Regions from separate parts of the Pantoea phytobeneficialis genome, predicted to be linked through region 1. Evidence: predicted binding sites of a transcription regulator. Region 1 holds the regulator's gene; each other region holds the start of a gene.

Region 1 (6,233 bases):
ATTCAGCAGCGCGCGGCAGCCAAATCCACCGATCAGGAAGGCGATAGTTTGCGGCACATAACTCAGGCCAATATCTGCCGGTGATAAACCGGCATCGGCGAGGATAAAGGGCGAGCCGGTCAACCAGGCAAAAAAGCTGGCGGAACAGGCAGAGTAGATCAATACGTTGCCGCTATAAGTACGCGATACCAGCAGCGTCAGCCAGCCAGGCTGCGGCGCTCGCATGGTGTCGGCTCGTACGGGATTCGCCAGACGCAGGGTGCCAATAAGCAACACCAGGGTTATCAGTGTCAGCAGCAGAAAGATACTACGCCAGTGAAAATGGCCCATCAGCCAGGCACCGAGTAACGGGGCGAGCGCCGGAGACAAGGCGACCAGCGGCATAATGGTTGCAAAAACTTTGTTGGCCTGGTTTTGCGGATAACGATCCACCACCAGCGCCTGCCAGCTAACAGCGGCAGCGCAAACACCCAGCGCCTGCACAAAGCGCAGCGCCAGCATCAAACGGACGTCGCTCACCCACAGCATGCCCAGACAACCCAGGGCAAAAATCGCTAATCCCGCCAGCAGAACCGGTTTACGTCCGAAGCGATCTGACAGCGGTCCCCAGAAGACCTGCGCACAGGCAAAACCACCAAGGAACAGACTCAGACTGGCGCTGATGGTACCGGGGGCGGTAGCAAAATCCTGCTGCATGGCACCGAATGCCGGCAGGTACATATCCGTAGCAAGAAAGCCCAGCATGCTGAGTAAAGCAAGATAAGGCAGAAATCCTTTTGATGACAACATGGTAATTCTCTTTAGACAGGAAAACGCGGAGGAGTGTAAAAGCGTGCACCAGGTTTTGTGAAACGCTAATATTTGCGCGGTGCTATCAAAAAATTTGCAGGCAAAAATATGTGGTCTGAATATGCGCTTGAAGTGGTAGATGCGGTGGCCCGCAGCGGTAGTTTTAGTGCGGCAGCACAAGAGTTACATCGGGTGCCTTCTGCCATCAGCTACACGGTACGGCAGCTCGAAACCTGGCTGGCGGTGCCGTTGTTCGAACGTCAGCATCGGGAAGTGGTGCTGACGGCAGCCGGGGAGCATTTTGTCCGGGAAGGGCGTAGTGTTATCAAAAAAATGCTGGCGACGCGGCGGCAGTGCCAGCAGTTGGCAAATGGCTGGCGTGGTCAGCTGAGTATCGCGGTGGATTGCATCGTTAAACCTCATCGCACCCGACAACTGGTGAAGGATTTCTACCGCCACTTTCCCGACATGGAGCTGATTATCAGTTATGAAGTGTTTAATGGTGTCTGGGATGCACTGGCCGATGGGCGGGTCGATGTAGCGATTGGGGCCACTCAGGCGATCCCGGTCGGTGGGCGTTTTGCCTTTCAGGATATGGGCGCGTTGAACTGGCGCTGCGTGGTCAGCCCCGATCATCCGTTGGCAAAAAGTACCTTGTTGGATGACGAGACGTTGCGGGCCTGGCCTTCTCTGGTGCTGGAAGACACTTCGCGGGCGTTGCCGCGGCGCATGACCTGGACGTTGGATAATCAACGCCGGCTGGTGGTGCCGGAATGGGAAACCGGCGTCGACTGCCTGCTGGCGGGACTTTGCGTGGGGATGGTGCCGGGCCATTTAGCCCGGCCATTACTGGATAGCGGAGCATTAACCGAGTTACCGTTACCCACGCCGTTCCCGGATAGCCCATGCTGCGTCAGTTGGTCGGAACAACGGAACTCGCCAGCTCTGGGTTGGTTGCTGAGTTATCTCGGCGATGCCGAAACGCTCAACTATGAATGGTTGAGCGAAACGGAAACCTAGCGGCGGTAGTCGCGGAACGGGCCGTCAGCGACTGAACGGCGTTCAATTAGCGTTGGCTGAACTTCAATGGTTTGCGGTTCTTCACGTTTGCTGGTGATACGATCCAGCAGCATTTCCAACGCTTTTTCACCTAACTGAGCTTTGGGTTGATGAACGGTGGTCAGCGCCGGCGTGAAATAACGTGCGTTGCGCACGTTGTCATAGCCGATCACTGAGATATCCTGCGGGACCCGCAGACCCATTTCATCCGCAGCACAGATCGCGCCCATCGCCATGATATCGCCACCGCAGAACACAGCAGTCGGGCGTTGCTTCTGATTGAGGATCTGCTGCATCGCCTGATAACCGGATTCCGGTTCAAAATCGCCCTGCACAATCCACTCGGGCCGCACGGTGATGCCTGCCTCATTTAGCGCCTGCATGAAACCGGCATGGCGGCCACCGCCGGTGTTGCGCTCCATTTGTCCGGGGATGGCACCAATGTCACGATGACCGCGTTCAATCAGGTAACGCCCGGCGAGATAGCCGCCCTGAAACGCATTGTCCTGCACCGTATCGGTAAAATCGCCACGCGATGCGCCCCAGTCCATCACCACCATCGGGATATTACGGTTCTCTTCCAGCATGGTCAGCAGGTCGTCAGGGTATTCTGAACACATCACCAACAGGCCATCGACACGCTTCTGCGCCATCATCGACAGATATGCGCGCTGTTTTTGCAGGTCGTTATGCGCATTGCCCAGGATCAGCGTGTAGCCGCGATCGAAACAGTGATTTTCCACCGCCTCGATAATCTCGGCAAAATAGGGGGCTTCACTGGAGGTGGCCAGCAGCCCCAGCGTTTTGGTGTGGTTGACTTTCAGGCTGCGCGCCACGGCGCTGGGCGAGTAATGCAGCTCTTTGATCGCTTCCCATACGGCGTTACGCGTCTCTTCCGCGACAAAACGCGTTTTGTTGATGACATGCGAAACCGTGGTGGTGGAGACACCGGCGCGTTTCGCCACATCTTTAATTGTTGCCATGAAAATGGTACTCCCGGGCTTATCGCAACTAACTGATAAGTATATTGTTAAACGTTTGCGTCTGCTAATGGTTTTGCGCCCCGATTTTCGGGGCGAATGGCGAAGAAAAAGACATTAACACCTGGTCAATAACGCTTTAACTTGCCGCAAACACAGCGTGCGCAAAATCTGTTGCGCAACGAAAGGCGGCGATTCTAGCAAGCTGGCGCGGATAAGACGAGATTTTTGCCGGAGGCTGTGAGAAAATTACGATAACCCTTCATTTATTGTGACTAAGGAGTTGTGATGAGTACAGACCTGAAACTGGCGCTGTTTACCACTGTGGGCGCGCTACTAATGATTATCGTGTTCAGCTTCACCGCGATCCTTCATTAATAAAAAAGCCGGACCTGAAAATCAGGGTCCGGCTTGTTGTTTTATCGGGTATCGGGCGTTTTTTAGCGGATAGTTTTGGGGGTCATCATACGGCGTGCCCCGACGTAGTGTTTCAGCCAGTAATCCTCACCCAATGCACTGATTTGAATATCTTTACCGGTACGAGGCGACTGGATAAATTTGCCATTACCAAGATAAACACCGACATGATCGGCAGTGCCGCGATTATTGATGCGGAAGAACACCAAATCCCCTTTCTCCAGCATATCGCGCTTAATCGGTGCCGCATCCCGCAGGTGATACATTTCGTTGGCGGTGCGCGGGAATTTATATTTGACCAGGTCTTTGTAGGCGTACCACACCAGACCGCTGCAATCGAAACCGGTATGCGGTGAAGTGCCACCCCATTGGTATGGTTTACCAATCTGCCCCATCAGCTTGTTCATCGCGGTTTCGCGTGCTTTCTGATAGCGCTGACGGTGAGAATTGCTCATCTTGATGGTGGTCAAATCGCGGTCATCGTCCTGCTTCGCGCTTCTCTTTGCCAGACGTTGGTGACCATATTTTTTTGACGGTGATTTCAGCAGGGCTTTCTTGCTGCGGGTTTTATGCAGCGCCGTTTCCATTTTCGGCTGTTTTTTCAGCTTTAGCTTCTGAACACTGGTAGCAAGACGGGATTTTTTGGTGCTGGTTTTTACCGGACGTCGCTTGCGACGCTCATCTTCGCGCGCACTTTTTTTCTCAGCGTTATGCAAACTGGCATTGATGGGCGCATGCGGTGACGCAGAAGCCACATTAAAAAACAGTTGGGCGAAAGCCAGCATAAAAAGCGTAATGAGTAAACGCATAGTCCGGTACAGGTTAAGCAGTCTGAAGAAACAGCCCGCAGCTATGTTAGAAAAATCTGATCAACGATCAGCACCGAGATGATTCTAATCCAGTTTTTTTCTAAAAGGTAAGGCATTTTTCTATTAATGTGTTAGCAGAGTTGATATGGGGCAAAAATGAGCGATTTCAGCTGGTTAACCCAGCAGATATATTGCTAATTATTAATCGGTTCATGCTTAATCATGATATGAAAATGTTATTTATGGCACCGGAACTTAACAAACATGGCGATTGATGTGCCTGAACCGCAAAATCCCGTTTTAGTGCGGGGGTGAAATCGCTACAATAAACAAACACGAAGTGAGGAATTAAGGAAGGCAAAAATGAGTACTGTTGAGAAAATCCAGCGCCAGATCGCAGAAAACCCGATCCTGCTGTACATGAAAGGTTCGCCGAAACTGCCAAGCTGCGGTTTCTCTGCACAAGCGGTACAGGCTCTGTCTGCCTGTGGTGAGCGCTTCGCGTATGTTGATATCCTGCAAAACCCGGATATTCGTGCCGAGTTGCCAAAATATGCCAACTGGCCGACCTTCCCACAGTTGTGGGTTGATGGCGAGCTGGTCGGTGGTTGCGACATCATCGTCGAGATGTTCCAGCGTGGTGAACTTCAGCCGCTGATTAAAGAAACTGCTGAGAAGTATAAAGAAGCAGAATAAGCGTTAAGGCCGACAGTCGTCGGCCTTTCTTTTGGTCACTCGGCGGAGTCTTCTTCCGACAGTTCGTCACTGAACGCCAGTGGCCAGCCCCCCAGACGTTTCCAACGGTTCACTAACTCGCAAAACAGGATGGCGGTTTGTTCGGTATCGTACAGGGCGGAATGCGCCTGGGTGCTATCAAAATCCATCCCTGCCGCTTTACAGGCTTTTGCCAGCACCGTCTGACCCAATACCAATCCACTTAATGCCGCAGTGTCGAAAGTGGCAAACGGATGGAATGGATTACGCTTCAGACTCACGCGTTCCGCAGCCGCCATCAGGAAGTTGTGATCAAAGGTGGCATTGTGCGCCACGATAATCGCACGATTACAATGGCTGTCTTTCATCCCTTTGCGCACCATCTTAAAAATGGCATGCAGCGCATCATACTCGCTCACTGCGCCACGCAACGGGTTGCTGGGATCAATCCCGGTAAATGCCAGTGCTTCCGGGTTAAGAATCGCGCCTTCAAAAGGTTCAACGTTGAAATGAAGCGTCTCATCACAATGCAGCCAGCCGTCATCATCCATCTTCAGAGTAGTGGCGGCAATTTCTAACAGGGCATCGGTTTTGGCATTAAAACCGGCAGTTTCGACGTCGATCACCACGGGATAAAAGCCGCGAAAGCGTTGATGGAGAGCGTTTAAGGCGTTCGATTCAGACATCAGGATCTCATAGCAATAAATGGGGCAGCGCGCATTATGGCAAAAATTGCGGGAGGGTGCAGCAGGAGAGGTGGGTCAGCCGGTAAAAGTACAGGCTGACCTTGCAACAGGTTAGTTGCCGATGCCGTGTCCGGCATGTTTGTTTTCGATCAGCTCGATTTTATAACCATCGGGATCTTCAACAAACGCAATAACCGTGGTGCCGCCTTTAACCGGACCGGCTTCACGCGTCACTTTGCCACCGGCATGACGGATTTGGTCACAGGTGGCAGCAACATCATCAACGCCCAGCGCAATATGACCGTAGGCGTTACCAAGGTCATAGCTATCCACGCCCCAGTTGTAGGTCAGTTCAATCACCGCACCTTCGCTCTCTTCGGTGTAACCGACAAATGCCAGCGTGTATTTGTATTCCGTGTTCTCGCTCTTGCGCAGCAGACGCATACCCAGCACTTGGGTATAAAACTCGATTGAACGTTCCAGATCGCCAACGCGTAACATGGTGTGAAGTAAACGCATAACATCCTCTTTTAAAAAGCACAAAAGCTAAGTATAGCGAGTTAACGCTACGAAAAAACAGCGCTGCCGCACATTGGGGCGGCAGCGGGGAGATTTTACAGAGTAGGGTAGTCGGTATAGCCTTCCGCACCACCGCCGTAGAAACTCTCCGGGCGTTGTGGGTTAAGCGGCGCATCGTGTTGCAGGCGCGCAACCAGGTCCGGGTTGGCGATAAAATCACGGCCAAACGCGACGGCATCGATCAGACCACGCTGAATCAG
Region 2 (6,233 bases), 1.1 Mb from region 1:
GCGGTCTGGATGCGAAGACAGTCGCCTTTGGTAGCCAGATTGGTGCGACGTTATTTCTGCTGCCGTTTTTTGCCTTTTCTGTCGCGTATGAACCGGAGATTAACTGGCAGCAACCGAGCGTATGGGCCAGCGTGATCGCTGTTGGTCTGATTTGTACCGCACTGGCTTACATTCTTTATTTCCGCCTGATCGCCGATATCGGTCCGCTGCGTTCGTTAACCGTCACCTTTTTGATTCCGCCTTTTGCGGTGCTGTGGGGTTATCTGGTGCTGGGTGAGACGCTGTCCAGTGGGTTTGTGCTGGGCGCGGTGATGGTTTGTGTAGCGGTGTGGATGGTGGTGGGGCCGGGCAAGGAGAAGATGGCAGCAAGATAAATACCCTCATCATTTCTATGCAATATTAGTGTCGTAATACTGGGAAGTTTAAACACATTCCGTAACGCGCGATTTATCCTTTCAAAAAGGGGCATCATGATGAAAAACGAAAATCCCACTGTTGCGCTGATTGGCCCCGGCGCTATTGGCACCACCATTGCGGCTGCACTGCATGAAGTAGGTCGCACGCCGATGATTTTTGGCCGCACGGCACATGCGCAGCTGGAACTGCGTCACGACGAGGGAAAAATTATCGTGCCCGGACCTGTACACACAATCCCCGCTGAAGTAGCAGCCCCCTTCGATCTGGTTTTCGTTGCAGTAAAAACCACCCAAATTGCAGCCACCGCCCCGTGGCTGGCCGCGCTGTGCGATGAACAGACGGTCGTCTGCGCGCTGCAAAACGGTGTTGAACAGCCAGCACAGTTGGCCCCCTTCGTCGCAGGTGCCACGGTTCTGCCCTCAGTGGTGTGGTTCCCTGCGCAACGTGAACCTGACGCCTCGGTGTGGCTGCGCGCCAAACCACGCCTGACCCTGCCAGCTACCCCGCAGACCCACCTGGTGGTAGCTGCGTTACGCGATACCCGCTGTCAGGTCGATATCTCAGACGATTTTAAATCGATTGCCTGGCGTAAGTTATTGCAGAACGCGGTCGCCGGGTTGATGGTGCTGGCAAATCGTCGTGCCGGAATGTTTTCGCGTCCTGATATCACTGAACTGGCGCTGGCGTATCTGCGCGAATGTCTGACGGTAGCACGCGCAGAAGGCGCGAATCTGAGTGATGCGGTGCCACAGGAAATTGTCGATGGCTTCCATCGTGCACCGGTGGATTTAGGCACCTCGATTCTGGCGGATCGCCAGGCCGATCGCCCGCTGGAATGGGACATCCGCAACGGCGTCGTACAGCGCTATGGCCGTGTCCACAGTATCGCTACCCCGATTAGCGATGTGGTGGTGCCGCTGCTGGCGGCGGGCAGTGACGGACCGGGTTGATGAAACAAAAAAGCCCGCAATAATGCGGGCTCAGGATGATTATGCAACTGGAGCGGGGATTATTCCCACTCAATGGTTGCCGGTGGTTTACCCGAAATATCATAAACCACGCGTGAAATACCGTTCACTTCGTTGATGATGCGGTTGGAGACACGGCCAAGGAAGTCATACGGCAGGTGCGCCCAATGTGCGGTCATAAAGTCGATGGTTTCGACTGCGCGCAGTGACACTACCCAATCGTATTTACGACCATCGCCCATCACACCCACGGAACGGACCGGCAGGAACACGGTGAACGCCTGGCTGACTTTGTTATACAGGTCAGCTTTATGCAGTTCTTCAATGAAGATGGCATCGGCACGACGCAGCAGATCGCAATACTCTTTCTTCACTTCGCCCAGCACGCGCACGCCAAGGCCTGGACCCGGGAACGGGTGACGGTACAGCATGGCGTATGGCAGGCCCAGCTCCAGACCGATTTTGCGCACTTCGTCTTTGAACAACTCTTTCAGCGGCTCGACCAGACCTAACTTCATCTCTTTCGGCAGGCCACCGACGTTGTGGTGCGATTTGATGACATGCGCTTTGCCAGTGGCAGAAGCCGCAGACTCAATCACATCCGGATAGATGGTGCCCTGCGCCAGCCATTTTACGTCAGTCAGTTTGCCCGCTTCTTCGTCGAAGACTTCAACGAATACGCGACCGATGATTTTGCGTTTGGCTTCCGGATCGTTTTCACCCGCCAGCGCTTCAAGGAAACGCGTTTCCGCCGCTACGTGGACAATGTTCAGCCCGAAGTGGTCGCCAAACATCTCCAGCACCTGGTCAGCTTCGTTCAAACGCAGCAGGCCGTTGTCGACGAATACACAGGTCAGACGGTCACCAATCGCGCGGTGCAGCAGCATCGCAGTGACGGAAGAATCCACGCCGCCAGACAGGCCAAGGATGACTTTGTCTTCGCCAACCTGCTCGCGAATACGCTCAACCGCATCTTCGATGATTTTTGCCGGGGTCCACAGCGCTTCACAGCCGCAGATATCGCGCACAAAGCGCTCCAGCATACGCAGACCCTGACGGGTGTGAGTCACTTCCGGGTGGAACTGCACGCCGTAAAAACGCTTCTCTTCGTTGGCCATGATGGCAAACGGACAGGTTTCGGTGCTGGCGACGGTAACGAAGTCAGCCGGGATGGCAGTCACTTTGTCACCGTGGCTCATCCATACGTCCAGCAGCGGTTTGCCTGCGTCGCTGATGGCATCTTCGATGTCACGAATCAGCGCGCTCGGGGTTGTCACTTCAACCTGCGCATAACCAAACTCACGTTCGGTGGAGCCTTCAACTTTACCACCCAGCTGCATCGCCATGGTCTGCATGCCATAGCACACGCCCAGCACCGGCACGCCAGCGTTGAAAACGTATTCCGGTGCACGCGGGCTGTTCAGTTCGGTGGTACTTTCCGGGCCGCCAGAAAGAATGATGCCGTTCGGGTTGAACTGACGAATTTGCTCTTCGGTGACATCCCACGCCCAGAGTTCGCAGTAGACGCCCAGCTCACGCACGCGGCGCGCGACCAGTTGCGTATACTGAGAACCAAAATCGAGGATCAAAATGCGATGTTTATGAATATTTTCAGTCGTCATTGCGGCGTTTCCATTGGGATGGACTTAATAATAAAAGCGCCCGGCTAAAGCCGGGCGGTAAATCTTACGGGATTATGAACCCAAGCGGTAGTTCGGCGACTCTTTGGTGATGGTCACGTCATGGACGTGGCTCTCCTGAATGCCTGCGCCGCTGATACGCACAAATTCAGCTTTGGTGCGCAGGTCATCGATAGTCGGACAACCGGTCAGACCCATACAGGAGCGCAAACCGCCCATCTGCTGGTGCACGATCTCTTTCAGACGGCCTTTATAGGCTACACGACCTTCGATACCTTCCGGCACCAGTTTGTCGGCGGCGTTATCGGTCTGGAAGTAACGGTCTGAAGAACCTTTAGACATCGCACCCAGCGAACCCATGCCACGGTAGGATTTGAATGAACGGCCCTGATACAGCTCGATTTCACCCGGAGATTCTTCCGTACCCGCCAGCATAGAGCCGACCATGACTGCCGCCGCACCGGCTGCGATTGCTTTTGCGATGTCGCCAGAGAAACGGATACCGCCATCAGCAATTACCGGAATACCGGTACCTTCCAGCGCTTCTACCGCGTCAGAAACGGCGGTGATCTGCGGAACACCTACGCCGGTTACGATACGGGTAGTACAGATGGAGCCAGGGCCAATACCCACTTTCACCGCGCTCACACCCGCCTGCGCCAGCGCCAGAGCACCAGCACCGGTGGCAACGTTGCCGCCGATAATCTCGAGGTCCGGGTATTTCGCACGAGTTTCACGGATACGCTGCAACACACCTTCAGAGTGACCGTGTGAGGAGTCGATCAGCAGAACGTCCACGCCTGCCGCAACCAGCGCATCAACACGCTCTTCGTTGCCCGCACCGGCACCTACCGCCGCACCCACACGCAGACGGCCCTGCGCATCTTTACAGGCGTTAGGTTTACGTTCGGCTTTCTGGAAATCTTTAACGGTGATCATGCCCAGCAGGTGGAAGCTGTCATCCACCACCAGCGCTTTCTCAACGCGTTTTTCGTGCATTTTCTGCAACACGATGTCACGGGCTTCGCCCTCTTTCACCGTGACCAGGCGCTCTTTCGGTGTCATCACCGCAGAAACTGGCTGGCTCAGATCGGTCACGAAACGCACGTCACGACCGGTGATGATACCTACCAATTCGTTGTCGGCGTTAACCACCGGGTAACCGGCAAAGCCGTTACGCTCGGTCAGTTCTTTCACTTCCGCCAGGGTGGTGGTCGGCAGCACGGTTTGTGGCTCGGTGACCACGCCGCTTTCGTGTTTCTTCACCTTGCGAACTTCATCCGCCTGGCGCTCAATTGACATGTTTTTGTGGATAAAGCCCAGACCACCTTCCTGTGCCAGCGCGATCGCCAGACCGGCTTCGGTCACGGTGTCCATCGCTGCGGAGAGCATAGGGATGTTCAGACGAATGTTTTTCGTCAGTTGGGTGCTGAGATCGGCCGTGTTAGGCAGAACGGTAGAATGAGCAGGAACGAGCAGAACGTCGTCAAATGTGAGTGCTTCTTTAGCGATTCGTAGCATGGCAATATCTCAACCTGGGGGTGAATGAGAACAGATAAAATATTGCCGCGGCATTATACAGGCCGAAATCGGTTGCCTCCAGTGTTTTTTCAGAAAAACTCTTGATCCCCTGTACCAGCCATGTAGTATCGGTTAATTAACCCTCTGATTTGATATTTGATCTGCATCACATGTCGCTACCGCCAACCGCCAATATTTTTACTGTCAGCCGCCTGAATACCACGGTGCGTCAACTGCTGGAAAATGAAATGGGCCTGGTGTGGCTCAGTGCTGAGATATCCAACTTTACCCAACCGGCATCCGGCCACTGGTACTTCACCCTGAAGGATGATGGTGCCCAGGTACGCTGTGCCATGTTCCGTAACAGCAACCGTCGGGTGGCCTTTCGCCCCCAGCACGGTCAGCAGGTGCTGGTGCGTGCCAGTATCACGCTGTACGAACCGCGTGGCGACTATCAACTGATTATCGAAAGCATGCATCCGGCCGGTGAAGGCTTGTTGCAGCAGCAGTTCGAACAGTTGAAAACCCGGCTGGCGGCAGAGGGTTTATTTGATCAGCAATTTAAACAACCGTTGCCGGATCCGGCACGCCAGGTTGGGGTGATCACATCGGCAACCGGCGCGGCGCTGCACGATGTGCTGCGCGTGCTGCACCGTCGTGACCCTTCCCTGCCGGTGGTGATTTATCCCACCGCGGTGCAAGGAGTGGATGCCCCCGCTGCGATTGTGCGTGCCATTGAACTGGCAAACCTGCGCGATGAATGTGATGTGCTGATTGTCGGACGTGGTGGCGGTTCGCTGGAAGATTTGTGGAGCTTCAACGACGAACGCGTGGCGCGCGCCATTTTTGCCAGCCGCTTGCCGATTGTCAGCGCAGTCGGCCACGAAACTGATGTCACCATCGCCGATTTTGTTGCCGACCTGCGTGCGCCAACCCCCTCAGCCGCCGCTGAGCTGGTGAGCCGTAATCAGCTGGAATTGTTGCGCCGTCTGCAATCTCAGCAGCAACGCCTGGAAATGGCGATGGATTACTATCTGGCGCAGCAGCAGCGCCGCTACACGCGTACTCTGCATCGCTTGCAGCAGCAACACCCGCAACTGCGGCTGGCACGACAAAACACCGCCCTGCTGCAATTGCAGCAGAAACTCCATGACGCAATGGATCAGCGTCTGCGTAGCGCCAGTCATCAACAGGATCGTCTGCTACAACGCCTGAACGCACAGCAGCCACAGCCACGTATTTTGCGTGCTCAGCAACAGCTACAGCAGTGGCAATATCGGCTGCAACAGGGAATGCAGAACCAGTTAAATCAGCATCGTCAGCGCTTCGGCACGCTGGCGGCACAGCTTGAAGGGGTCAGCCCGTTGGCGACCCTGGCGCGTGGCTTTAGCGTCACCACGGATACCCAGGGCCATGTGGTGAAGAAAATGCAGCAGCTGAGCAAAGGCGATCTGCTACGCACCCGGCTGGATGATGGTTGGGTGGAAAGTGAAGTGACCGCCCTTACCCCTCGTAAACCCGCCCGATAAATCGCGCCACGACCTACCTGGCCTATACTTTCTGACACATTCATCTGTCAGGGAGTCTGATATGCCTTACAGCGTGATTCCACCTTACATGTTACGCAATATTATTGCGCATGGCTCCGCTCCACAGCAGGATTATGCACGCCGCACGCTGACCCATG
Region 3 (6,233 bases), 1.9 Mb from region 1:
AGTTTCAGATCGACCGGGTTGATCGCCTGCACTTTTTCACCTTTCAATACTTTATCCGCAGTCTCTACGCCGATGATACCAATCTTGTCAGGCATCTGCGCAACGGTCGCAGTCAGTTTACCGGCTTCTACCGCTTTTACACCGTCAGCGGTGCCGTCAAAGCCCACCACCACCACATCGGTTTTACCGGCGGTTTGCAGTGCGCGCAGTGCGCCCAGCGCCATTTCGTCGTTCTGTGCGAATACAGCCTGCACATCCGGATGCGCCTGCAACAGGTTCTGCATCACGTTCAGACCTTTGGTACGGTCAAAATCCGCTGGCTGGCTGGCGAGGATATTGAATTTATGTGCATCGGCAGCCTGTTTGAAGCCATCACCGCGCTCACGCGCCGCTGACGTACCGGCAATACCCTGCAACTCGATGATTTTCGCGCCATCACCCAGTTTTTTCGCAATGAAGTCACCCGCCATTTTGCCGCCAAAGCGGTTGTCAGATGCCACATGACTCACCACCTTGCCCTGTGACGCTACGCGGTCGAGGGTGATCACCGGAATATTCGCCTGGTTCGCCATCTTCACGGCGTTGCCTACGGCATCAGAGTCGGTAGGGTTAATCAGCATCAGTTTGGTGCCACGCACGGTGAGGTCCTGCACGTTCGCCAGCTCTTTCGCCGGGTTGTTCTGCGAGTCCAGCACCACCAGGTTATAACCCAGCTTGTCGGCTTCTTTCTGTGCGCCATCTTTCAGCGCCACAAAGAACGGGTTGTTCAGGGTAGAAACCACCAGAGCGATAGTATCCTTCGCCATCGCGCTGGCACTCAGAGTGGCGCCAAGAATGACGGCCAATGCGGTTAACTTTTTCATGAATTCATCCTGTGTGAAGGTCAGAGTTATTTACTGCTTTTGTTATCCACCAGCACTGCCAGCAGAATTACCACTGCTTTTACAATCATTTGATAGTAAGAGGAGACACCTAACAGATTGAGGCCGTTGTTCAGGAAGCCGAGAATCAATGCCCCGATCAGCGTCCCCATGATACGACCTTTACCACCCGCCAGGCTGGTACCGCCCAACACCACAGCGGCGATCGCATCCAGTTCATAACCCGTGCCCGCTGTCGGCTGCGCTGATGAAAGACGCGCTACCTCAATGGTGCCCGCCAGCGCCGCCAACATGCCGCACAGTGAATAGACGATAATTTTGACGCGGTTAACGTTGATACCAGACAAACGCGTGGCCGCTTCATTGCCACCCAGCGCGTAGATATAACGCCCCAGACGCGTGTGATGCAGCATGTACCAGGCCAGCGCGAACACCACCGCCATCAACCATACCGGGGTCGGGATGCCCAGAGGGCGACCAATACCGAACCAGCCAAACAGGTCGGCGTTGTCGCTAAAGCCGGTATTAATTGGGCTGCCGTCGGTGTAAACCATAGTGACGCCACGCAGCAGCAGCATCATCACCAGGGTGGCGATAAACGCCTGCACTTTGCCGCGTGCCACAATGGTGCCGGTGATGCCGCCAATCAAGGCACCCAATGCCAGCGCAGCCGCTACCGCCACCAGCGCATTAACTTCGTGCCCCACAATCGAGGCGGCCACCGCGCCGGTCAACGCCAGCAGCGAGCCAACGGACAGATCGATACCAGAGGTCAGGATCACCAGCGTCATTCCCACCGCCATAATGGCGTTGACCGAGGTCTGTTGCAGGATGTTGAACAAGTTGGCGACGGTGAAGAAATTCGGGCTTAGGCTGGCGACCACGGCGATCAGCACAATCAGCGCAATCAGCGATTTTTGCTCCAGCAACCAGGCTTTGCTGAACCAGCGACGGCTGGCGGGTAAGGTTTGGGTACTCATACAACTAACTCCTCGCTGTGTTGCTTACCGACTGCCGCTGCCATCAGGGATTCCTGGGTAGCCTGCTCACGGGTAAATTCGCCACTCAGATGGCCTTCATGCATCACCAGAATGCGATCGCTCATGCCCAGAACTTCCGGCATTTCGGACGACACCAGGATGATGCTCAGCCCATCGGCTTTAAACTGGTTAATTAACTGATAAATCTCTTTTTTTGCCCCAACGTCCACACCGCGCGTCGGTTCATCAAGGATCAAGACATTCGGTCGCGTCATCAGCCCACGGGCAATCGCCACTTTTTGCTGATTACCGCCAGAAAGCAGGCCGATCGGCTGCTCCATCGACGGGGTTTTCACATTGAACAGGCGGATAAAATCGCCCACCGCCAACTGTTCTTCCGCGTGTTTCAGGCTGCCATTACCCCGACTGAAGTAGCGCAGCGCGGTCAGGGACATGTTTTCTTTTACCGACATGCCCAGCACCAGACCGTCGCGTTTGCGGTCTTCGGAGATATAGACGATGCCATTTGCCAGACCATCCTGTGGCGCATGCGTCACCACATCACGACCATCCAGCGTGACTTTTCCGCCGCTACGTGGCAGTGCGCCATATAACAGCTTCATCAGTTCGGTACGCCCCGCGCCCATCAGGCCGGAAACGCCCAGAATTTCGCCTTTACGCAGGTTAAAGCTAACGTCATGTACTCCCGGTCCGCTCAGGTTTTCCATCTGCAAACGCACGGCACCCGGAGCCTGGTCAAGATGCGGGTATTGTTCTTCCAGCTTGCGTCCGACCATCATCTCAATCAGGCTCTCTTCACTCAGCTCGCTGACTGGACGTTCGGCAATAAACTGACCGTCACGGAACACCGTGACGTCATCGCAAATCTCAAAGATCTCTTTCATGCGGTGGGAAATGTAGACAATGCCGCAACCCTGCGCTTTCAACTCATTGATCACGCGGAACAATGACAGGGTTTCGGTATCGGTCAGCGCATCCGTCGGCTCATCCATGATGATGACGCGCGACTGAAAGCTGAGAACCTTAGCGATCTCCACCATCTGCTGGTCGCCAATCGACAAATCACCCACCAGCTTATGGCTGTTAAAACGCAGGTTCAGACGCGCTAACAGCGCATCCGCCTCGGCATACATCTTTTTCCACTCAATGCGGCCAAAACGGTTCACAAATTCGCGGCCAAGGAAGATGTTCTCCGCCACCGTCAATTGCGGGATCAGGTTAAGTTCCTGATGAATGATGCCAATGCCCGCTTCCTGAGACGCTTTTGGCCCGGAGAACGTGGTTTCTTTACCCAGCCAATGCAGCGATCCGGCATCCATGCTGTAAATACCGGTCAGCACTTTCATCATGGTGGATTTACCGGCACCATTTTCTCCCACCAGCGCCATCACCCGACCAGGCCAGACGGCCAGTGAAGCCCCTTTCAGCGCTTTCACACCGGGAAATGACTTTTCAATCCCTTTGAGTTGCAATAACGGTTGCATAGCGGCCTCAGAAGGTAACGCCCGCGCTCAGGATGACATTCGCATACGGAGAGCACTCTCCGCTGCGAATGACCGCCTGACTACGCTGAGTCTGTTGTTTGAACTGTTCATGACTGGTGTAACGAATAGCGATGGTATTTCCCTGGTGTCGCTGCAAGGCATCGAGCACGGCGAGCAGTGCGCTATGGAGCTGCGGGTTGAACTGCTTAATCTCTTCCGCCATCAGGGCGCTCTCAACCTGCATCTCCTGAGTGACCACCTCAACAACCTGTAAAAACTCGGGCGTACCCGGCGTCAGCGCCAGATCAATACGTTGCGGCCCCACAGGAATGGGTAAACCCGCATCGGCAATCGTCAGCGTATCCGTGTGTCCCAGACGGGCAATCACATGAGAGATTTCAGCGTTTAACAAGCGACCTTTTTTCATTTCTTCCACTCCACAGCGAAACGTTTCGCTGACCGGAGTGTATAAAAAATGCATAGCAACTCAATGGCGGCATCACGGAAATGTGATCACCATCGAAACGTTTCGCTTGTGCCAGAAAATATTTGAGTTAGGCGAGGAATAAATCAACCTCCGCTGACAACAGCATAAGAATTTTCACAATGAAGAAGAGAAATACCCCACGCAGTCAGAAGAAATTCCCTTCTCATCCTTATGTTAAGTTTTTTCAGAGGTAACGAAATGTGTATTTGTCATGGATAACAACGCAGGAATCGAAGGATCGAAGCTAATGGATTTTAAATTAAAAGCACTCACCAGCCTGATTACCGTTTCACTGGTGGCCGCCGCTTATGCCAATGAGGGGGACATAACACCCAATTACGCCACAACAAGCCCTGTCGCCATCGCTTCTGCCGATTTTAGTGTTACAAGTTCAGCAGAAGAATCCGTCCTGTATGAACTGGATGCTTCTGCAAGTCAGAATGCTGTCTCTTTCCGTTGGCGAGTAGCAGAAGGAAAGGGTGTCTTCTGGTTGCAGGAAAAACCGGGGGGAGGATGGAGAACCGAGGTTAATCAGGCGAAAGCAACAGCGCTGGTCCCGGCAAACCATACCGGCATTGCAGTTTATGAAGTCAGCGTAACGGACAAAGATGGCAACACCGATACCCGGCAAGTCACCATGACCGCCATTTCCCCGTTGTATTCATCCGTTGAGGAAAATCTGGCTAAACCCACTGAATTTCCCGACTGGGGTGAAGAAAACACTTATATGGCGGGAGATAAGGTCACCTTCGCCGGGATTAAGTACATCGCGACAAAATGGACACAATCTACACCCGCTAATGGCGCAGGCTGGAAGTTTGCAGATCCGGAGCAGCTGCGGGAATGGAACAAATCAATGTCTTATTCCCGCAAAGATAAAGTCAGCTGGCAGGGAAAAGCCTGGAAAGCGGCGTACTGGACGCAGGGGAATACGCCAGGAGAACATTCCGTCTGGCTGGAATTATAAGCGGGCTGCCGGAGCAGCCCCGCCAGATTATCAGGGGAGTTTTCTGACCTGTTTCACGTCCAGTTCAATGGCGTTGAAATCCTTATCCAACTCACCGGTTAACTCAACGCGATCTTTTGGCGAAATGGTTTGCCCGTCCCAGCGTTTGTGATCGATTTCGACCTTCATGGTGCCGGTATCATCGCGGAACAGATAATCCTCTTTGCCGATTTGCTTATCCAGATAACCACGCACGGTGATCCAGCTATCGTCCTTCATCTCCTCAGCCTGCTTAACCGTCACGACACTGGTGTTACCAGCCTGAAAGCCACCGGAGTGACTTTGTACCGCCGGCGCATTCGGGTCAACAAATCCACCCTGCTGTGCCGCCAGAACCGGCATGGAAGCCAGTGCAACGATTGCGAAAAGTGCTGCATGCTTTTTCATATTTTCACCTCTTCTCCATGAATGTGCGGAATACGGGGGCTATTTCAACATAAGGTTCTTAACAGGATCTTAAGGCCGATCAATTTATTAAAATTCGTGAAAATCAGGTCAAATGTCGTGATTTCTCCTGTACATGAACGCTTCTGCTTCGTATAACTCCAGGCTAAAGGGAGGCGCATACATGCGGATTTTATTGATTGAAGACGACACCTTGATTGGCGACGGCCTCAAAGTCGGCCTGACCAAACTCGGTTTCAGCGTGGACTGGCTGGTTTCAGGTGAAGCTGGATTTCAGGCGTTGAACTCCGCCCCCTGGGATGCAGTGATTCTGGATTTGTCACTGCCGGAACGAGATGGACTCGATATTCTGCGCCAATGGCGTCAGCAAGGTCAGGATGTACCGGTATTGATCCTCACAGCACGCGATGCGCTCGATCAGCGGGTTCAGGGTTTGCAACTGGGCGCGGATGACTATCTTGGCAAACCTTTTGCCCTGACCGAAGTAGCTGCACGCCTGGAGGCACTGATTCGTCGGCGTCATGGTCAGCTACAGCCGGAGCTGCGTCATGGCAAGGTGGTAATGTCTCCTGCCAGCCACAGCGTACTGGTTGCTGGCGAACCGCTCCCCCTGAAAAGCCGTGAACTGGCGTTGCTGGAACTGTTCCTGCGTAATCCCGGCCGGGTCCTGACACGCAGCCAGCTGGAGGAAAAACTCTATAGCTGGGATGACGATGTCTCCAGCAATGCTGTCGAGGTGCATATCCATCATCTGCGTAAAAAGCTCGGCAGCCAGTTTATCCGTACCGTGCATGGCGTCGGTTATACGTTGGGAGCGGCAGAATGAGTCTGTTCCTGCGGCTCGCCATCGGTTTTATCTTGTTGATCATGCTGTGCTGGGGCAGCGCCAGCCTGAGCGCCTGGCATCAGACACGCGAAACCGTCAATGAACTGTTTGATACCCAGCAAATGCTGTTTGCCAAGCGCCTG

What was found. Region 1 encodes PurR, which represses purine synthesis genes. Its sites were predicted from a motif close to CANGCAAACGTTTGCNTG; they were not measured.
Positions count from the first base shown of each region.
Region 2: the regulator PurR is predicted to act here: its motif matches at 4,608-4,625, upstream of guaB (IMP dehydrogenase).
Region 3: the regulator PurR is predicted to act here: its motif matches at 3,807-3,824, upstream of rbsD (D-ribose pyranase).

Region 1 is NZ_CP024636.1:1,905,410-1,911,642, forward strand. It holds gene punC (purine nucleoside transporter PunC) at 1-789, opposite strand, end outside; gene punR (DNA-binding transcriptional activator PunR) at 898-1,809, shown strand; gene purR (HTH-type transcriptional repressor PurR) at 1,806-2,831, opposite strand; gene cydH (cytochrome bd-I oxidase subunit CydH) at 3,117-3,206, shown strand; gene CTZ24_RS08910 (C40 family peptidase) at 3,269-4,054, opposite strand; gene CTZ24_RS08915 (Grx4 family monothiol glutaredoxin) at 4,418-4,750, shown strand; gene rnt (ribonuclease T) at 4,786-5,454, opposite strand; gene gloA (lactoylglutathione lyase) at 5,566-5,973, opposite strand; gene CTZ24_RS08930 (alkene reductase) at 6,069-6,233, opposite strand, start outside.
Region 2 is NZ_CP024636.1:2,992,121-2,998,353, reverse strand. It holds gene CTZ24_RS13925 (DMT family transporter) at 1-374, shown strand, start outside; gene CTZ24_RS13920 (oxidoreductase) at 474-1,367, shown strand; gene guaA (glutamine-hydrolyzing GMP synthase) at 1,427-3,007, opposite strand; gene guaB (IMP dehydrogenase) at 3,080-4,546, opposite strand; gene xseA (exodeoxyribonuclease VII large subunit) at 4,717-6,075, shown strand; gene CTZ24_RS13900 (M4 family metallopeptidase) at 6,137-6,233, shown strand, end outside.
Region 3 is NZ_CP024636.1:4,301,952-4,308,184, forward strand. It holds gene rbsB (ribose ABC transporter substrate-binding protein RbsB) at 1-863, opposite strand, end outside; gene rbsC (ribose ABC transporter permease) at 890-1,861, opposite strand; gene rbsA (ribose ABC transporter ATP-binding protein RbsA) at 1,858-3,366, opposite strand; gene rbsD (D-ribose pyranase) at 3,374-3,793, opposite strand; gene CTZ24_RS20065 (carbohydrate-binding protein) at 4,065-4,820, shown strand; gene CTZ24_RS20070 (YgiW/YdeI family stress tolerance OB fold protein) at 4,851-5,246, opposite strand; gene qseB (quorum sensing response regulator transcription factor QseB) at 5,428-6,090, shown strand; gene qseC (quorum sensing histidine kinase QseC) at 6,087-6,233, shown strand, end outside.